DNA from 3 places in the Cytobacillus sp. Hz8 genome. Region 3 is predicted to be linked to each of the others. Evidence: a T-box and tRNA genes for the amino acid it is inferred to sense, from the RefSeq annotation. Region 3 holds a T-box; the other regions hold tRNA genes.

Region 1 (5,878 bases), on a different contig from region 3:
GAACACGGAAGTTAAGCTTCTCAGCGCCGATGGTAGTTGGGGGCTCTCCCCCTGTGAGAGTAGGACGCCCGCCAGGCTAAAATTGGCCCCTTGGTCAAGCGGTTAAGACACCGCCCTTTCACGGCGGTAACACGGGTTCGAATCCCGTAGGGGTCACCATTTAAAGGAAGGCATGCTAAAAGCGCGACGTCCTGTCGCAACGCATGCACTAGCACGTCCTGTGCGTTGGAGGATTAGCTCAGCTGGGAGAGCATCTGCCTTACAAGCAGAGGGTCGGCGGTTCGAGCCCGTCATCCTCCACCATATAAAATATTGTTAATGTTTTTGTATTCAGATGCCGGTGTAGCTCAACTGGTAGAGCAACTGAATCGTAATCAGTAGGTTGGGGGTTCAAGTCCTCTCGCCGGCACCATATCAAATTATTTTTTAAGAGCCATTAGCTCAGTAGGTAGAGCATCTGACTTTTAATCAGAGGGTCGAAGGTTCGAGTCCTTCATGGCTCACCATTATACATTTCAAATACGCGGGTGTGGCGGAATTGGCAGACGCACCAGACTTAGGATCTGGCGCCGCAAGGCGTGGGGGTTCGACTCCCTTCACCCGCACCATTAAGCGCGCGGAAGTAGTTCAGTGGTAGAACATCACCTTGCCAAGGTGGGGGTCGCGGGTTCGAACCCCGTCTTCCGCTCCAGTTTTTAAATGATTAATTTAACTAAAATTTGCGCCCATAGCTCAATTGGATAGAGCGTCTGACTACGGATCAGAAGGTTGCGGGTTCGACTCCTACTGGGCGCGCCATTAAAAAAATATTTTTTTAGAAAATCTTTATTATTGGGGGCTTAGCTCAGCTGGGAGAGCGCCTGCTTTGCACGCAGGAGGTCAGCGGTTCGATCCCGCTAGTCTCCACCATTCATTATATTAATAAATATGGCGGCGTAGCTCAGCTGGCTAGAGCGTACGGTTCATACCCGTGAGGTCGGGGGTTCGATCCCCTCTGCCGCTACTATTATTATATATATTTGGAGGAATACCCAAGTCTGGCTGAAGGGATCGGTCTTGAAAACCGACAGGCGGGTTAAACCGCGCGGGGGTTCGAATCCCTCTTCCTCCGCCATCATATAATTTAACAATGCTTAATGGCTCAGTAGCTCCAGTCGGTAGAGCACGACCGAGTAAGCTGCGAAGCAAAGGCATCAGCACACAAAACGAAAGGCTTCTTGAATAAACTTCCTGAGTTTTGGGTGAAGGACGAAGTGGAATTAACTGTAGGTGAATATTTTTATATGGCTCAGTAGCTCAGTCGGTAGAGCAAAGGACTGAAAATCCTTGTGTCGGCGGTTCGATTCCGTCCTGAGCCATCTTTTTTATTTGGAGGGGTAGCGAAGTGGCTAAACGCGGCGGACTGTAAATCCGCTCCCTTGGGTTCGGCGGTTCGAATCCGTCCCCCTCCACCACTATTTGCTTCTGACTATGAGAGTTGGAAAATAATGGCGGTCGTGGCGAAGTGGTTAACGCATCGGATTGTGGCTCCGACACTCGTGGGTTCGATTCCCATCGATCGCCCCATTATATTTAAGAGCGAAAATCCTAATAGAATTGTCACTGTTCTGCGGGTGTAGTTTAGTGGTAAAACCACAGCCTTCCAAGCTGTTGTCGTGGGTTCGATTCCCATCACCCGCTTTCCATATGGGCCTATAGCTCAGCTGGTTAGAGCGCACGCCTGATAAGCGTGAGGTCGATGGTTCAAGTCCATTTAGGCCCATTTTCTTTTAGAAATACTTTGCTTTTTAGAAAATGATTATGTATAATTGTTTTTTGTGATATTTTGAAAGAGTATTCCGCAGTAGCTCAGTGGTAGAGCAACGAGCATCTCTCCAATGAATATACTTCGAGTTGTACTCATCGAGCCGCTACTTGGATAAGCTTCCTGAGATGAGGACATTCGGCAAAGCTTTCCGAGTTTTAGGAACGAAAACTTATTATTCCGCAGTAGCTCAGTGGTAGAGCATTCGGCTGTTAACCGAACGGTCGTAGGTTCGAATCCTACCTGCGGAGCCATTTTATTAAAAAGATAAAACCAAGCTTTCGTTATTTTTGATTAGCTTGTTTTTTTGATTTAATTAAATTCCTCGATATTCTTGAATACTTTGACTAATTCTTCCTGTGCCATAGCAATGAGTACAGGTTTTTTTAATTATAAGATATTTTTTTATATAACCTACTCCATTACACTTATAGCATAATCCAATTATTTTCATTGTTATTCATCTCCTCCAAAACAAACTCATTAACAGTATGAATTAGAAAAGGAATTATTATACAAAAAATAGAAAAGGATCAAATGAATGTTTTAGGCCAAAAGACTTTAATATTCTCCAAAAATCGACAAAAAGCAGGAATATTCTTCGATTATAAAAAGGATTTTGGCCCTCTAATCTCGAAATTTAATGAATAAGGAATTCCAACCTAAAATCCTTATTATTTCATTCTTTGATGTTGTCATTGTTCCAGATTGCGTATGAAAAGTTCATTATCTGTTAGGAGTTGAGCATCTATGGAGAATAATTTAAAAGTGATTATCTGTGATGATTCCATGCTAATTCGGAAAAAGTTTATTGGCCTCTTAGAAAAATGTAAGTGTAAAGAGATTTTAGAAGCAGTTAATGGTCAAGTAGTGATTGAATTAGTTAAGGAACATCGTCCGGATCTTGTTTTCTTGGATATTGTTATGCCTGATAAGGATGGAATGGAAGCCTTGAAGGAAATTATGGAATTTGATTCAAATATCAAGGTTGTGATGGCCTCATCAGCCGGAACAAAGGATCACTTAAAGAGATCTTTACAGCTTGGAGCATATGATTTTATACAGAAGCCAGTCTCTCTCGATGCTGTTGCAAGCATCATTGAAAAGATATTAAAAGAAAGAGAGGAGACTGCACATGTTTAGTCAATATTTTGGTCATTATCTATTAAACAGTGGATTAATAACAGCCGAGCAGCTTAAAGAAGCTTTAGAGAAGCAAGGGACCACTCATGTCAAAATTGGTGTCATGGCTGTTGATGAAGGTTATATGACTGCCTCGCAGGTTGAAGAGGTTCATGAAAAGCAAAGACAAATGGATAAACGCTTTGGCGAGATCGCAGTTGAATTGGGGTATTTGACGGATGAACAAGTAAATCAAATGCTATCTGCGCAAAAGCAGGATCATTTATTATTAGCTCAGGCACTTGTTGATCAAGGTTTCATGACTATTGAACAATATTCGAGTGCACTTTCTGATTATAAAGTCAAACACAGTTTAACAGATGATAAATTTGAAGCAATCAAAAGTGGGGATATTGAAGCACTGGTTGAGAATTCTATTAATATAATGGATTTAGGAAATAAGGACTATATTATTCAATACATCTCCTTGTTTGCTAAAAATATAATTCGTTTTATAGATAATCAAGTTTACTTAGAAGTGCATGGATTAGATCAACCATTTAATTATGATTGGGTTGTTCATCAAGATATAGTAGGAGAAAAGACTCTTTATACTGCAATAGCGGCTAATGAAGATGTATTTCTTGAAATTGCTTCTGCATATGCAGAAGAACAATTAACTGAAATAGATGAGCTGGCAAAGGCATCCGTCAGTGAGTTTTTGAATTTACATAATGGTATCTTCCTTGTCAATATGTCGAATCAAGGATGTGAGTTAGAAATGAAGCCGCAACAGGTGACTCATCATTCAGAGATTCAAGGTGAAGCAACGAGTTATATTCTAAAAGTGCAAACAACAAAGGGAACTTTTTCTTTGCTTCTTTCCCAAAATCTTGAGAAAATCCATATTCATTCAATAGATGATTCTCAAGCTTTCGCTTAAATCCATAGGAAATGTGAAAATCGAGTTGTTTTAAAAGCGTTGTTGAATTTATTTCAGCAACGCTTTTCTTTTTTTCTTAAATCACATGAAAGGTACTCATTCAATGGGAAAAATAGCGGTAAAAATAATTGGGGATTTTTTGTTGATTTTTGCATGACGTTGTAGCATAATTTGAATATGAACATATACTCATATAGAACTGTTATAAAAGACAATGATGATTTAAAGGATAAAGTATGAGAGGGAAAGGAGAGAATTAAGATGGGTCATGATCATAATCACGAACATCATCATCATAGTCCTGTAAATTATGGGTTTGCATTTGGATTTGGGATTATATTAAATATTTTATTTATTATTGTTGAAGTGGTCTATGGTATCGTAGGAGATTCTTTAGCATTGCTGGCTGATGCTGGTCATAATTTAAGTGATGTATTAGGATTATTAATTGCATGGATTGCTGTATGGTTAGGAAAGAAAGCTCCCACTTCAAAGCGGACATATGGATTTAAGAAGAGTTCTATCCTAGCCGCATTATTTAATGCTGTTTTTCTACTAGTAGCTATTGGGGCAATAGCTTGGGAAGCCATTCAAAGGTTTTCATCTCCTTCTCCGGTTGAAGGAGGAATCATTATATCCGTAGCTTTGGTTGGTATCGTCATTAATTCGATTACCGCTTTGTTATTTATGAAAGGGAGTAAAGATGATCTAAATATTCGAGGCGCCTTTTTACATATGGTTGCCGACGCAGTCGTTTCATTGGGAGTTGTGATTTCAGGTTTTATTGTACTCTGGACAGGGTGGAATTGGATGGATCCTTTAATGAGCTTAGTCATTGTGATTGTGATATTTATTGGAACGTGGGGATTATTACGTGAATCCATTAATTTATCTTTAGACGCTGTTCCAAATGGTATTGATGTTAATCAAATTCAGCAGTACCTGAAAGATATCCCTACTGTGGTAGACGTTCATGATTTACATGTTTGGGGAATGAGTACGACGGAGCCGGCTTTAACGGTCCATCTTATTCGTTCAGACATTACTGATAATGATGTTCTCCTTCAAAAAATAAGTATGGAGCTACATGATCGTTTTGGAATTGAACATACCACAATCCAAATTGAGAAGGGGACTTATGATTGCTTACAGGCTCCGATCGGTTCAATTTAAACTAAAATAGATTTAATTATAAAGTGAAACTTCCATCAGTGGGGGTTTTCGACGCACAGGACGTGAAGTGTGCAGACTTATGTGTTGACGTCGCGCTTTTAGTCTGCCATTCATCCCCCACTTGATGGTTAGCCACGCAGAGCCTGATTGATTTTTCTAAGGGCTGAAGCCCAAAGAAAAATCTTATTTCACTTATCACGCTCAAGGGACGCCACATCCTGTGGCTTCGCCTGACTAGGACCTTAATCCCTCGTCGGACCTTTATGGACAGTTGATCTCCCACTTATCTTCTTCGTATTCTCAGAATCTTGAAGGGGAGTCAAAATGTCCGTTAAGAGTGGGATAAAATAGACCACAGCAATTTTATATCCTGTGGTCTATTTATTATTTATTTCTTAATGTTGGTTTGAAGACTGCGGCGTTGGAGCAATCCCATCAAGAATTTTTTTCATTTCCTCGTGAAATTGATTGTGGTCAATATCTAGATCATCTACGATATCATGTAGAGATTGACCTTGTTTTTTCAATTTGACAATCTCTTCTAAATCTTTGCCACTCAGTTTAGAAATGGCAGCACCGGCAACAAGGAATCGAAGTGAGATGTCATCCTTGATGTAAGCCTGAAATTGCTCAGGTTGCTTATTTGTATATTTAGCTAATGATTGAACAATAGCTTCTTTGTTTTTTACAAAAAATTGGCAGTTCATTTGTCTCATTCTCTTAAATTCTTCTAAATTGACCCCGAAATGCTTTGCAGTAACATCCCATGATTTTTTATTTTTTTTATAAAAGGACAAAACATCCTCAATCTCTTTATTGGCCTTTTTGGCAATATG
Region 2 (6,732 bases), on a different contig from region 3:
AAGGAGTTGGAGCAGCTCCTCATCAAATGATTTTGTTTCTAGATTTAACAGCTGTGTGGTTGATGCATTTGTTTTTTCCGCGACAGGCCGGCCCGTTAAACAAAAGGCTAAGAAATCTGGCACCATCAAGATATATTGCGCATCTTTCAGCTTTTCCTTCTCTTCTTCATACAATTGATAAAGGGTGTTAAATGGCTGAAATTGGATTCCTGTTTTTTGATATATTTTTTCTTTTGGCATCTGTTTGATGATTTTTTCAATTGTATCTTTTGTTCGACTATCACGATAGGATACGACTTCACGTAACCGCTTTCTTTCATGCCCAACTAAAACATAATCAACTGCCCATGTATCGATTCCAACTGTGCATGTCTCAATTCCTAGGGACTTCACCTTTTCAAGTCCTTTTAATATTTCATTCAGTAAATGATCAATATCCCAGTAACAAGTTCCACTGATATCCATAAAACCGTTTGCAAATCGATGAATTTCTTTTATTTCTAATTGAGCATTCTTCATTTCCCCTAAAACTAAGCGTCCACTGGATGCTCCAATATCGACGGCAATATATGTCACTAGATCACCACTTCCTCTGAGAACTAACATTTCTTTGTTTTCAACAACATAATACAACATAAACAAAGATAAAACAACATTATTTTTTGTTTTTTCTTTGAACATTTTGTTTCTAATGAATGAATTCCACAAAAGTCGGATAATTTTATCAAAAAACAGCTCATCTGTTGAAAATCACAACAGATGAGCAGAATGTTCAACATTCAAGTTGTTTTCTTAGATAATTTCTTTAAACATTTCAATGACTTCTTCTTTTGTAGGTTGGAATGGATTTCCCGGTGCACAGGCATCTAGCAATGCATTTTCAGCGAGCTTGTCCAAATTCACTTCGTTTACGCCTAATTCAGAAAGGACAGATGGAATTCCTACTTCTTTAGACAGTCCTTTGATCGCTTCAATAACAGCATCCGCACATTGTTCATCGGTCTTGTCCGCAACCTCTATTCCAATCGCTTTGGCAATCGCTCTAAATTTCACGGGATTCCGTTTCGCATTTTCCTGTTCCACAATTGGCAAAAGCATTGCGTTGCAAACCCCATGAGGTAAGTCGTACATTCCGCCTAATTGATGGGCCATCGCATGAACAAACCCTAAACCAGCATTATTAAACGCCACTCCACCTAGAAACATCACATAGGCCATTTGTTCACGAGCCTCAATATCATGCCCATCCTTCACCGCTCTTGGAAGATAATTAAAAATGATTTCAACCGCTGATAACGCCATCGCGTCTGTAACCGTATAAGCACCTGGTGTCACAATCGCTTCAATTGCATGGGTCAACGCGTCCATTCCTGTTGCGGCTGTTAAATCAGCTGGTTTGCCTATCATTAATTCCGGATCATTTACAGAAATTGTTACTAAGCTGTTTTTATCAACCATCACCATTTTGACACTGCGCTCTTCATCCGTAATAACATAATTGATGGTAAATTCGCTGGATGTTCCTGCTGTTGTATTGATTGCTACAATCGGTACAGATTTATTCTTGGTTTTATTGACCCCTTCATAATCTCGAATATCTCCACCGTTTGTAATGTAAAGACCAATGGCTTTGGCTGTGTCCTGTGGGGAGCCTCCACCAATCGATACTAATAATTCACATTGATTTTCCTTATAGATATCAACACCAGTATAGACTGTGCTTGTTGATGGATTTGGTTTCACATCATCATACACCACATAGTCAATCTCGGCTTCCTTTAAAACCGAAATAACTCTATCCGCAATTCCACTTTTCATCAAAAATTTATCTGTTACCACTAATGCCTTTTTCTTGCCAATATCTTTGATAAACGGTCCAACTTCAGCTAAACATCCTCTTCCCATAAGGTTTGTGCTTGGTACAAATAGAACATGTCCACTCATTAAGATCAGCCTCCAAATCATATTGTTTTGATTATTTATTGCTCAATGATTCACAAATAATGATAAAAAAAAGGAAAAAACATCTTTTTTATTGCCTAACTAAATAATAAATTTTGATTATTTGAAAGTCAACAAAAACATACATGATTTTCTTTGTTCATGTTGTATTTTCACCATATCTTCTCATTTTCTTGTTGTTTTTATTTGTTTTTCCAAGTACACTAGTACAAAAACCACATTTTTTGCTATAATAATGATATAGTACTCAACTCATCTGAGGGGGAATTCTACCGTGTTACCTATTGAAAGACGGCAAAGAGTCATAGAGATTATTCAAATAGATAAAAGAGTGTTGGTTTCCGATTTAAGCAAGCGCTTTAATGTAACAGAGGAAACCATTAGAAGAGATTTAGAAAAACTTGAAAAAGAAGGACTCGTTACTCGAACTTATGGAGGAGCGATCATTAATCAACACACCAATGAGGACCTTCCCTTTGTTGCAAGAAGTGACCAAAATTTACAAACAAAGCAGGAAATTGCCCAAAAAGCACTCAATTATATTAGCGATCATGACTCCCTATTTGTTGATTCGAGTTCCACTTGCTACGAATTAGTCAAATTGCTAACCGAAAAACAAAACATCACAATCATAACGAATTCAGTCAAGATATTAAATGAAATAAACAGCGATAAGCTGCGCATCATTTCAACTGGTGGAATACTGCGGCCACATTCCTTTTCCCTTGTCGGCTCCATTCCCCAAGAAACCGTACATAAATACAATACCGACTTAGCTATCATCAGCTGCAAAGGTATTGATAAAGAAAAAGACATAACTGACTCAAACGAACCTGACTCAGAGCTAAAAAAAGCCATGATCTATCAAGCCGGAAAAACCATGCTGCTATTAGACCACACCAAATTTGACAACATCGCCTTTGTCAGCTTTATGTCATTTAAGGAAATCGATTACCTCGTCACGGATCAAAAACCTACTGATGAGTGGATTAAGTATTTACATGATCAAAATGTAACGGTGATTTATTGAGTTAACTGATTTTTGCGGCGAGTGTTGAATGTAGAGGAGATCGATTTTTGAGAATAGTGGAGGGTGCTCACGAATATTTTTTCAAAATCGCGAATATAAAAGACAGTCGCGAATAAATTGGTCATTTTCGCGAATAAATTTAAAAAGTCGCGAATAAACCTTGGATTTTCGCGAATAAATTTGGGAAGTCGCGAATAATCAAGATCACGCCTCCTTTTGAATGATAATAATGCCACTTTTCCGCGGGCATTTCTAATTTTTTGTGCATATTTTAGTAGTTTCGCGAGCATTTTATAGAAAACGAGGGTACTTTTTTCAAAATCTCATATAAAAAGATGACCGCGAATAAACGGAGTACCAAACCTAACTTTATATTTTCTAAATCATAAAGTTTACTTGTTTATTCTTTTTAAAGATCTCCCGACCAAATAAAAAAAGAGAAGTTGGACAGCCAGTTTAGGCCATTCCACTTCTCCTTTTAGTATCACACTTTAGTTGTATAATTTAAAATCGGATCATCCAAATAAAAAGAGAATACCAAAAAGCTTTTTGCCTTGGGTACCCTCTTGTTACGCGCCTTAGAGGATTCGAACCTCTGACCGTACGCTTAGAAGGCGTATGCTCTATCCAGCTGAGCTAAAGGCGCATTAGATATGTATGGAGAATAACGGAATTTTTCCAAAACCATTACCCTAATATATAAATGGCTCCGCAGGTAGGATTCGAACCTACGACCGTTCGGTTAACAGCCGAATGCTCTACCACTGAGCTACTGCGGAATAATAAGTTTTCATTCCTAAATCTCAGAAAGCTTTGCCGAATGTCCTCATCTCAGAAAGCTTATCCAAGTAGTGGCTCGATGAGTACAACTCGAAGCATATTCATCGGAGAGATGCTCGTTGCTCTACCACTGAGCTACTGCGAAATAAAATAATATGGTGGGCCTAAATGGACTCGAACCATCGACCTCACGCTTATCAGGCGTGCGCTCTAACCAGCTGAGCTATAGGCCCCTAAATGGAGCGGGTGATGAGAATCGAACTCACGACAACAGCTTGGAAGGCTGTAGTTTTACCACTAAACTACACCCGCATTATGATAAAAATGGAGGCAGCAACCGGATTTGAACCGGTGGTGAAGGTTTTGCAGACCTCTGCCTTACCACTTGGCTATGCTGCCTTATTATAAAATTGGCTGGGCTAGCAGGATTCGAACCTACGCATGACGGAGTCAAAGTCCGTTGCCTTACCGCTTGGCTATAGCCCACTGAAGAATCTCCATGAAATTACTCCCTCGAGTAAGCATCATGAATATGCACCGCAGAAACATTTAATTGCAAATGAATATGCTGCATCGAATTACTTCTGTAGTTAAATGTTTCGACATTCCCTTAATACAACCACAAAATCCATTCAAGAATATTTCTTAAACAAAATCATATGCGTAAACAATACTTGCAACTGAATATACTACCTTGAACTACTCCTGTAGTTAAATATGTCGACACACCCTTATTTAAACCACAAAAAACATTCAAGAGTATTTCTTAAAAACAAAACTACCTGCGTAAAGAATCATTGCAAATGAAAAAGTTTCTTTGAATTACTTCTGTAATTAATGTTTCGACATTCCCCTAAACTGCATAAATAAACCAGAGGGACAAAACAACTTCTACAGAAAATTCCTCAACATTCCACATTCTATCACAAAAACACAATCATAAACAACCCAATGTCGTAATTTCTAAAAATGGGGCGATTGATGGGAATCGAACCCACGAGTGTCGGAACCACAATCCGATGCGTTAACCACTTCGCCACAACCGCCATCATTATTTAATTGGCAGGGGCAGTAGGAATCGAACCCACACTGGAGGTTTTGGAGACCTCTGTTCTACCGTTAAACTATGCCCCTATATGGACATTAATGGTGGAGGGGGACGGATTCGAACCGCCGAACCCATGGGAGCGGATTTACAGTCCGCCGCGTTTAGCCACTTCGCTACCCCTCCAAATGAAAAAAGATGGCTCAGGACGGAATCGAACCGCCGACACAAGGATTTTCAGTCCTTTGCTCTACCGACTGAGCTACTGAGCCATATAAATATATTCACCTACAGAGAATCTCACTTCGTCCTTCACACAAAACTCAGGAAGTCAATTCAAGTAGCCGTTCGTTTTGTGCGCTGAAGCTTTTGCTTCGCAGCTTATTCGGTCGTGCTCTACCGACTGAGCTACTGAGCCATATATATATTCACCTACAGAGAATTCTTCTTCGTCCTTCGCCCAAAACTCAGAAAGCCTATTCAAGATGTCTTTCGTTTTGTGCGCTGTTGTTTTTGCTTCGTAGCTTATTCGATCGTGCTCTACCGACTGAGCTACTAAGCCATATTCTTACCTATAGAAGATAAAAATGGCGGTCCGGACGGGACTCGAACCCGCGACCTCCTGCGTGACAGGCAGGCATTCTAACCAACTGAACTACCGGACCATTGCGATTGCGGAGGCAGGATTTGAACCTGCGACCTTCGGGTTATGAGCCCGACGAGCTACCAGACTGCTCCACCCCGCGATAATAATAATAATAATAATAATAATAATAATAATATATAAAGTTTAGTTAATGCATTTTGTTTGTGCATGACTGTCCCAATCTCAGAAAGCTTACTCAAGTTGTGGATCAATCGGTACAACTCGCAGATTGTTCATTGGAGTAACGCTCGTTGCTCCATCCGCGATGACATATAAAATGGAGGAGGAAGAGGGATTCGAACCCCCGCGCGGTTTAACCCGCCTGTCGGTTTTCAAGACCGATCCCTTCAGCCAGACTTGGGTATTCCTCCAAAAAACATATGAAAAATGGTAGCGGCAGAGGGGATCGAACCCCCGACCTCACGGGTATGAACCGTACGCTCTAGCCAGCTGAGCTACGCCGCCAAAACTTATAGTATGTCTCTACAAATCGGGAAGACAGGATTCGAACCTGCGACCCCTTGGTCCCAAACCAAGTGCTCTACCAAGCTGAGCTACTTCCCGAAATAAACGCGCCCAGTAGGAGTCGAACCCGCAACCTTCTGATCCGTAGTCAGACGCTCTATCCAATTGAGCTATGGGCGCATTATTAATTTAAAAGTGGTGCCGAGGACCGGAATCGAACCGGTACGGTAGTCACCTACCGCAGGATTTTAAGTCCTGTGCGTCTGCCAGTTCCGCCACCCCGGCATTACTTGGAGCGGAAGACGGGGTTCGAACCCGCGACCCTCACCTTGGCAAGGTGATGTTCTACCACTGAACTACTTCCGCAAATATGGTGAGCCATGAAGGACTCGAACCTTCGACCCTCTGATTAAAAGTCAGATGCTCTACCTACTGAGCTAATGGCTCTCAATTTTATTTTGCTTATTAATTTAGTTCTATTCTTAATCTATGGCATCTACGACGTCCGCATTTCAGATAGCTTATTCATGAAGCAGTTCATTGCGTACTCTGAGGCCTATACAAGAAGCTTATTCGGTCGTGCTCTACCGACTGAGCTAATGGCTCTCTATTTTAGTGGTGCCGGCCAGAGGACTTGAACCCCCAACCTACTGATTACAAGTCAGTTGCTCTACCAATTGAGCTAGGCCGGCATATATTTTCGTAAAAATAATTATTTTCAGCAACGCAATTTGTTATCGTCATCCTGATCTCAGTAAGCCTATTCAAGTAGCAGCTCGATCAGTATGCTGATGTTCCTCAAAG
Region 3 (6,732 bases):
GTGTCCTATTGGCTATATTCGGTATTTGTATTATTGGATTTGAGTTGCCTCCGCAAATTCCAATATTAATTATAATAGGTATTATATTTATATTTGCAAAAATTAAGGGTGTTTCTTGGGATATTATTCACAAAGGAATAGAAAATGGAATTAAACCAGGGTTAATTCCTATTTTTATTTTCATGTTAATAGGTGCCTTAGTGAGCGTTTGGATTGCAAGTGGGACAATACCCACAATTATGATATATGGATTTAAAATATTATCTCCAAAACTATTCTTGCCATCAGTATTTGTAATTAGTTTCATAGTTGGTATTGTCGTAAGTTCATTTACAACAATTTCAACTGTAGGAATTGCACTTTCCGGTATGGGACAATTAATGGGATTTGATCCAGCCTTAACAGCAGGAGCCATCGTTTCTGGTGCTTATTTAGGGCACAATGTATCACCGTTAGCAGATACAACAAGTCTAGCATCTGCACTTGCAGAAATTGATATGTTTGAACATATTGCTAATTTGATGAAAACTGCTATTCCTACTTTTATTATTTCCTTAGTATTTTTTATGTTTTTTGGACATTCTAATACAACTGCCACAGGAGATGGTATAAATCAATTAGTAAATACACTCTCTTCAACTTTTCATATTTCAATTGTTACATTACTACCTTTATTAGTTATGTTTATTTTTTCATGGAAAAAAGTACCAGCTATACCAACTTTACTGGTTAGCATCGCAGTCTCTGTAGGTATTATTTATTTAAATAATCCACATTTAAGTTTTCTTGATCTTGCAAATTTGATTCAAGACGGATATGTTTCTAAAACAGGTGTGAAAAGTGTCGATTCATTATTAACCCGAGGCGGCATCCAAAGTATGATGTGGTCTGTTTCGCTTATCTTTCTAGCTTTATCTCTAGGTGGCTTGTTAGTCGAATTAAAGGTAATAGACACACTTATAAAAAGTATTCGCAATATTGTTAATACAAAAGGTAAACTGATTCTGACTACAACATTAACCTGTATTGGTGTAAATGTCATGGTTGGGGAACAATATTTATCAATGATACTACCAGGTAGAGCATTTAAGAAGCAGTACGACGCTATTAATCTGCAATCAAAGGAACTTTCTAGTGTTTTAGCAAATGCTGGAGCAGCAATTAACCCTCTTATTCCTTGGGGTGTTAGTGGTGTCTTTATAAAAGGAGCTCTAGGTATATCCACCATGGATTACTTTCCATTTGCTATTTCTTGTATAGTTGCCTTCGTGTTAAATATTATACTCGGCTTTATTATTCCTAATAAGGAAGCCAATTATATGGCAACAAAAAAAGTATCATAATTATTGAAATATATTATTTTTTATTTTAAATAAAAACTTTTTTAGCTTTTACAAAAAGGTCCGCAGAAATATTAACATTATTTCTGTCGACCTTTTTGTATTTTCTAGTGTAAAGAAAAAATATTGACGAAAAATATTAATCGCAAATTCAAAAGAAAGAATTGATTAATCTGTTAATCTTACAAGATTGTTGTTTTTCTTACCTTTACGAACGATAATAAACCTTCCTCCTATGGAGCTTTCCATAGTGATATCTGCATTGATATCATTAACTCGATCACCGTTTATTGAAATGGCACCGTTACTAACATCTTCTCGTGATTGACGTTTAGATGGTTCAAGACCTATATCTACAAGCCAATCAACAATATTTTTTGATTCCTTTGATGCATGGAATGTAGGCATATTTTTAAAACCTATCTCAATTTCATCTGCGGTCAATGATTTAATGTCTCCATTAAATAATGCGTCTGAAATTTTTAATGCTTGGTCTAATGCGTCTTCTCCATGTACAAACTTTGTAACTTCAAACGCAAGTACCTTTTGTGCCCAACGTTTATGAGGCTCAGTTCTCACTTTTACTTCTAAATCATGAATTTCCTCTTTTGATAAGAAGGTAAATAGCTTTAGAAATTTAATAACATCTAGATCATCAGTATTTAACCAGAATTGGAAGAACTCATATGGAGTTGTTTTTTCTGGATCTAACCAAATAGCTCCGCCTGCGGTCTTACCAAACTTGGTTCCATCAGCCTTTAATAGTAATGGGATGGTTGTTCCAAATGCTTTTGCTTCTGGACCTTCTTTTTTACGAATAAAATCAATTCCAGCTGTAATATTGCCCCATTGATCACTTCCGCCTATTTGCATTTGTACATCCAATTCTTTAAATAGATGGTGGAAATCTAGGGATTGCAGGATTTGGTATGAAAACTCTGTAAAAGATATACCTTTATCCAAGCGACTAGCCACAACATCTTTGGCTAACATACTATTAACACCAAAGTGTTTTCCGTAATCGCGTAAAAAATCAATTATATTGATCTTATGAGTCCAATCATAGTTATTTACAAATATTAATGGATTAGGAGCGTTATCAGAGTTAAATATTTTGTTCATTTGTTTAGTAAGTTTTTCAACATTATGTTGAACGGTCTCTAATGTTTGTAATTGACGTTCTGTTGTGCGCCCACTTGGATCCCCAATTGTTCCTGTTGCCCCTCCAATCAAAATAACTGGATGGTGGCCATGCATTTGGAAACGTTTCATCATAACAAAAGGTAATAAGTGGCCAATATGCATGCTATCACCGGTTGGGTCGATACCACAGTATAAGTATATTGATTTCTCTTCTACTAGTTTGTGTATCCCTTCGGCGTCCGTTTGTTGGTTAATTGCGCCTCTCCATTCTAATTCGTCAATAATATTCATGTCTTTTCACTCCTTTTTATGATATAAAAAAACGCCCCTATGTCATATAGACATAGGGACGATTATTTTAACCGTGGTACCACCCTAATTTGCATTAACAGTAACCATAAACATATTAATGCAGCTCATTTACGATATATATCGGATTGTTAGTCCGCTTAGCATTACCTAAGAAACTCGAGAGTGTAATTTGCGAATTTGTTTGTGCTAAGTTCCATCAACCCTTAGCTTTCTAAGTAACAGTGACAAATTGCTACTTCGCTCCTTCATTGTTATATAATATTAAATTATCTATTATTCTAATAGAACAACCAAAGCTTGTCAAGTAATAATAAATTATTATATTAAAATAAATTAATTTAATTTTATATATCAATATTAGCAAAGTAGTAAATGATTAAATCAAATAATTATATAGTAAGTAGCTCTGTCTTATCGATATATCCGGCATGATTAGACAGCCTTTTAGCTAAATGAATAATTTCACTAATGGCCTCGTCTTTTTTTTCATACCAACTATCTTCTAATAGAGTACAGTTGACTCCACAAATTATTTCATTTTTATGATTATATACAGGGGCTGCAATAGAATAACAACCTTTTGCCCATTCTTGATCACTAATAATATATCCTAACTTTCTAGCAATTTCTAACTGCTCCCAAAGCTCATCTATCGTCTTTATTGTATTAGGAGTCTTCCTAACCAGATCTTTTTCTTTATATAGGACTTGCAACTCATTATAATTGTATTGAATCAATTGGATTTTCCCAGTAGCTGTTGCGTGGGCTGGATATTGCATGCCTACTTCAATTGCTACTCGGACAGTTGAATCATTTTCTTGTTTTGCTAAAAATAATACATTGGTTTCATTTAAAACTCCCAATAGAATATTTTCCTTTAAATTTTCCCTTGTTTTTAATGCTTCCATGTTAAACGATTGTAGTAAATTAAAATTTTGGAAATAAGCTGAACCGTACGCACCTAGAGCTGGACCTAAGATATAAGTATCCCCTTTTTCTTTAATAACCCATCCTAAAATTTCAAGAGTATTTAACAATGAAAACATTGAACTTTTGTTAATATCTAGAGCTTTTGAAATATCTATTAATCTGTATTTTCCAGGATGCTTTGCTATTAAATTAAGAACTAGATTTGCTCGTTCAATCGAACGCATCCAATATTTTTCTGACATGTGATCAGCTCCTATTGATAGAAACTATAATGTTAAAGTTTAAATAATACAACCTACTAACGGCCAACGAATTTATTATAAAATGGTTATTTTTATTATATCATTTATTTAATTATGAATTAAGCGAATATTAAAACTAAATAGCGCTTACAGATCTATATACTTTCAGGCAAATGATGTTTATACATTTTTAATGCATCTGTATGCTCTTTTAAAACAGTTAAAGTTTTTGGATTAGGCTTTACATAAATAACAGGATAGTCCTTTTCATCAAATTTCTCATTAACTAAAAGGCTAATTTTTCTTCACCTATTGAAAATTGGGAATCAACACCAGTTTTGTTTCCACGAGCATCTAAACGAATCCATTTATTAAGAGGTTTTAAATAAATAGCATTTAAAGCATGAAGGGAATATCCTTTTTCTGGGGTATCAAACAACATCAATCGCTGATAACAGAAACCTGTTGGTATTCCTTGCGAACGCAATAGTGATGCTAATAAATTTGATTTTGCGTAGCAAATTCCTTCTTTATACTTTATTACTTCTGATGCTTTACAAGTAACTCGTTTTCCTTGAATATCCCATGAATGAGATATTTCATCACGAACAAATTCATAAGCAATTTTTGCCTTTTCAATTTCTGATTGAGCTGAGTTAAAAAGTTCCTTAATTTTCTTTTTTATCATTGGATTAGAGAAATTAACTTCATCAAATTCAAGTAAATAATCTTCTAATTGTTCAGACTCACAAATCATTTTCATTAACTATATCCACCTCATTGTGCATAATTATGTATAAATTAGAATTATTATACAACAAAATAAGGTGGTTTTAAATATTTACTGTTAAATTATCCTGCCCTTTAGCTTAATAAGAAATATCAATATGAAACACTTTTAAATTTTTCCGGTTCTTTTTTATTATACGGTCCTCGTATATTCCAACTCGTTCTTTAGTCTGTGTAAAAAAAGGAGTTGAATGCTTGAAAGATTTTTTTATCTCAAACGGCATATTTTGTTTTAAGATAACTTTCAAGAAATTATGAATTCTATCCTGAGCATGTTGAAGATTTTGTAATTATGTGAAATGCTATTGTGGTGAAAAAAAAAGGAGAAATTAAAAGAATTGAGTGAGGTGCCAGTGGTACTTGATCTCGATTCTTTTTGTTGACTGAAGCGTTTTATAAAAATCTTTTACTTGAAAAGAAAGTTTTTACTAACATTCTCATTAAAGGTACTACTGATGCAGTGCTTTTTTATAGTAACTCTTTAATAGACTGGCTGCTAATTCATCATAATCATCACTTATATATAGGTAAAAATTCGAAATTTCCAAAAATCACTTACGATAAACAAATCTTTTTGCAAAATCCACTGCCTTAATAATAGAAACATTGAATTCGAGAGGGTGTCAGATGAAAGAATTAATTAAGTATGAGCTGAGCTATATAAACTGTTTAAACAGGCATCGTGATTTCGGAGGGCACTTACCTTCAATGCACTGATTTTTTGAGTATAGCATTGGGAATCGGTAAGAATTTACTTAAATAGGGAATGCCTTATGAAATTACGATATACACGATTCAGAGTTTCACATAAAAAGTCGGTTTCCAACTTTCTTTACATGGTGATTTCTGGCGGTTCCACACATTCTTTTTTTCACTTTTATCATGTATAGATTTTTAATTAATAAAATTAGTTTTCTGGTTTTTTTAACACTTGACAACTGCTGTAGATTTGAAAGAAAGTTGTGAAGCTTTTCCCCTTTAGATCTAATTGTCTAAAGGGGTGTTTTTATGTCTAAAAGAAAAAGAACGTCTAAAATTAAGAAGTGGATTAAAGAAGGTCATGGCACAGGTATTGGTTCAGAATATAAGCCATGGCTAAAAGTTTTAAGAAGATGATTTCTGTAGTTTGATCTCTTTCAAAATGAAAAATCTTTAACTTACCCATTTATAATTTTTAGATGAGTTTTTTCTAGCAAAAGCTCACCTCCAAACTGCTTCTGAACAAAACGAATAAACTCCTTCATAACATATGAGGTGTATCCGCCTTTTTTGGTAATTAGAACAATTTTCTCGTTGAAAATCATGTTATCAATAGGTATGCTTTTAATTAGTGGAAAATTATATCGCTCTATAATCGGTTCTGGAAGTATAGAAATCCCCATGTTAAGAGAAACCATTTCAACGATTAAATCCCACTGTGAACTAATAAAATCAATATGTGGATTAAACCCAGCTTCCTTACATGACTTTAATATATGGTCATTAAGCATAGACTTATCATCTAAAATATTAAATGATTCGTCTTTCAGATCTTTCATGTTAACCTTTGGTTTGCTCGCCAAGTGATGATCCTTATGAACGATCAAATTGCTTCGATTTTGGACTACTGGAAAAACATCAAAGGCGTCATGAACTATAGGTAAAGCCACAACTGCAATATCAAGCAATCCTTCTAATAGTTTTTCTTGAACACTATTTACTCCATCCTCAATTAATGTAAAGGTAATGTGGGGGTAGGTTCTGTGAAAATCAGCAATTATTTTTGAAAAGTAGCAAGTTTCGATTACAGGTGGGATACCAACTCTTATCTGCCCTTTATTCAGATTTTCGACATTATAAACAGATCTCGGTAAGTAATCAAATTCCACTAAAATTTTCAGTGCCTGTGACAAAAAAACATCTCCGGCATCTGTTAATTTAATCGTTTTCTCTGAACGATCAAACAATAATACCCCAAGTTCACTTTCTAAACTTTT

What was found. A T-box is a leader RNA that pairs with one kind of tRNA and senses whether it is charged. The one in region 3 lies ahead of tyrS (tyrosine--tRNA ligase), so its partner is inferred to be a tRNA-Tyr.
Region 1: it has a tRNA-Tyr gene. The T-box ahead of tyrS (tyrosine--tRNA ligase) is inferred to sense a tRNA for this amino acid. The anticodon was not compared.
Region 2: it has a tRNA-Tyr gene. The T-box ahead of tyrS (tyrosine--tRNA ligase) is inferred to sense a tRNA for this amino acid. The anticodon was not compared.

Annotation. Positions count from the first base shown of each region.
Region 1 is NZ_JBHKFI010000001.1:246-6,123, forward strand. Features, by position in the region: rRNA gene rrf (5S ribosomal RNA) at 1-77, shown strand, start outside; tRNA gene ACE38V_RS00015 (tRNA-Glu) at 85-159, shown strand; tRNA gene ACE38V_RS00020 (tRNA-Val) at 228-303, shown strand; tRNA gene ACE38V_RS00025 (tRNA-Thr) at 337-412, shown strand; tRNA gene ACE38V_RS00030 (tRNA-Lys) at 431-506, shown strand; tRNA gene ACE38V_RS00035 (tRNA-Leu) at 524-608, shown strand; tRNA gene ACE38V_RS00040 (tRNA-Gly) at 617-691, shown strand; tRNA gene ACE38V_RS00045 (tRNA-Arg) at 722-798, shown strand; tRNA gene ACE38V_RS00050 (tRNA-Ala) at 834-909, shown strand; tRNA gene ACE38V_RS00055 (tRNA-Met) at 930-1,003, shown strand; tRNA gene ACE38V_RS00060 (tRNA-Ser) at 1,022-1,114, shown strand; tRNA gene ACE38V_RS00065 (tRNA-Phe) at 1,286-1,358, shown strand; tRNA gene ACE38V_RS00070 (tRNA-Tyr) at 1,371-1,454, shown strand; tRNA gene ACE38V_RS00075 (tRNA-His) at 1,491-1,566, shown strand; tRNA gene ACE38V_RS00080 (tRNA-Gly) at 1,610-1,680, shown strand; tRNA gene ACE38V_RS00085 (tRNA-Ile) at 1,689-1,762, shown strand; tRNA gene ACE38V_RS00090 (tRNA-Asn) at 1,984-2,058, shown strand; gene ACE38V_RS00095 (response regulator) at 2,555-2,947, shown strand; gene ACE38V_RS00100 (cyclic di-GMP-binding domain-containing protein, MshE-related) at 2,940-3,869, shown strand; gene ACE38V_RS00105 (cation diffusion facilitator family transporter) at 4,131-5,042, shown strand; gene ACE38V_RS00110 (hypothetical protein) at 5,438-5,878, opposite strand, start outside.
Region 2 is NZ_JBHKFI010000023.1:179-6,910, reverse strand. Features, by position in the region: gene rhaB (rhamnulokinase) at 1-576, opposite strand, end outside; gene ACE38V_RS20285 (iron-containing alcohol dehydrogenase) at 793-1,944, opposite strand; gene ACE38V_RS20280 (DeoR/GlpR family DNA-binding transcription regulator) at 2,237-2,992, shown strand; tRNA gene ACE38V_RS20275 (tRNA-Arg) at 3,565-3,638, opposite strand; tRNA gene ACE38V_RS20270 (tRNA-Asn) at 3,697-3,771, opposite strand; tRNA gene ACE38V_RS20265 (tRNA-Ile) at 3,929-4,005, opposite strand; tRNA gene ACE38V_RS20260 (tRNA-Gly) at 4,011-4,084, opposite strand; tRNA gene ACE38V_RS20255 (tRNA-Cys) at 4,098-4,171, opposite strand; tRNA gene ACE38V_RS20250 (tRNA-Gln) at 4,184-4,258, opposite strand; tRNA gene ACE38V_RS20245 (tRNA-His) at 4,743-4,818, opposite strand; tRNA gene ACE38V_RS20240 (tRNA-Trp) at 4,833-4,906, opposite strand; tRNA gene ACE38V_RS20235 (tRNA-Tyr) at 4,920-5,003, opposite strand; tRNA gene ACE38V_RS20230 (tRNA-Phe) at 5,017-5,089, opposite strand; tRNA gene ACE38V_RS20225 (tRNA-Asp) at 5,406-5,482, opposite strand; tRNA gene ACE38V_RS20220 (tRNA-Met) at 5,490-5,563, opposite strand; tRNA gene ACE38V_RS20215 (tRNA-Ser) at 5,742-5,834, opposite strand; tRNA gene ACE38V_RS20210 (tRNA-Met) at 5,852-5,928, opposite strand; tRNA gene ACE38V_RS20205 (tRNA-Pro) at 5,954-6,027, opposite strand; tRNA gene ACE38V_RS20200 (tRNA-Arg) at 6,035-6,108, opposite strand; tRNA gene ACE38V_RS20195 (tRNA-Leu) at 6,125-6,213, opposite strand; tRNA gene ACE38V_RS20190 (tRNA-Gly) at 6,220-6,294, opposite strand; tRNA gene ACE38V_RS20185 (tRNA-Lys) at 6,300-6,375, opposite strand; tRNA gene ACE38V_RS20180 (tRNA-Thr) at 6,545-6,620, opposite strand.
Region 3 is NZ_JBHKFI010000007.1:28,382-35,113, forward strand. Features, by position in the region: gene nhaC (Na+/H+ antiporter NhaC) at 1-1,343, shown strand, start outside; gene tyrS (tyrosine--tRNA ligase) at 1,509-2,774, opposite strand; T-box leader at 2,826-3,053, opposite strand; gene ACE38V_RS10460 (IclR family transcriptional regulator) at 3,185-3,967, opposite strand; partial or broken gene ACE38V_RS10465 (transglutaminase-like domain-containing protein) at 4,123-4,730, opposite strand; gene ACE38V_RS10470 (LysR family transcriptional regulator) at 5,914-6,732, opposite strand, start outside.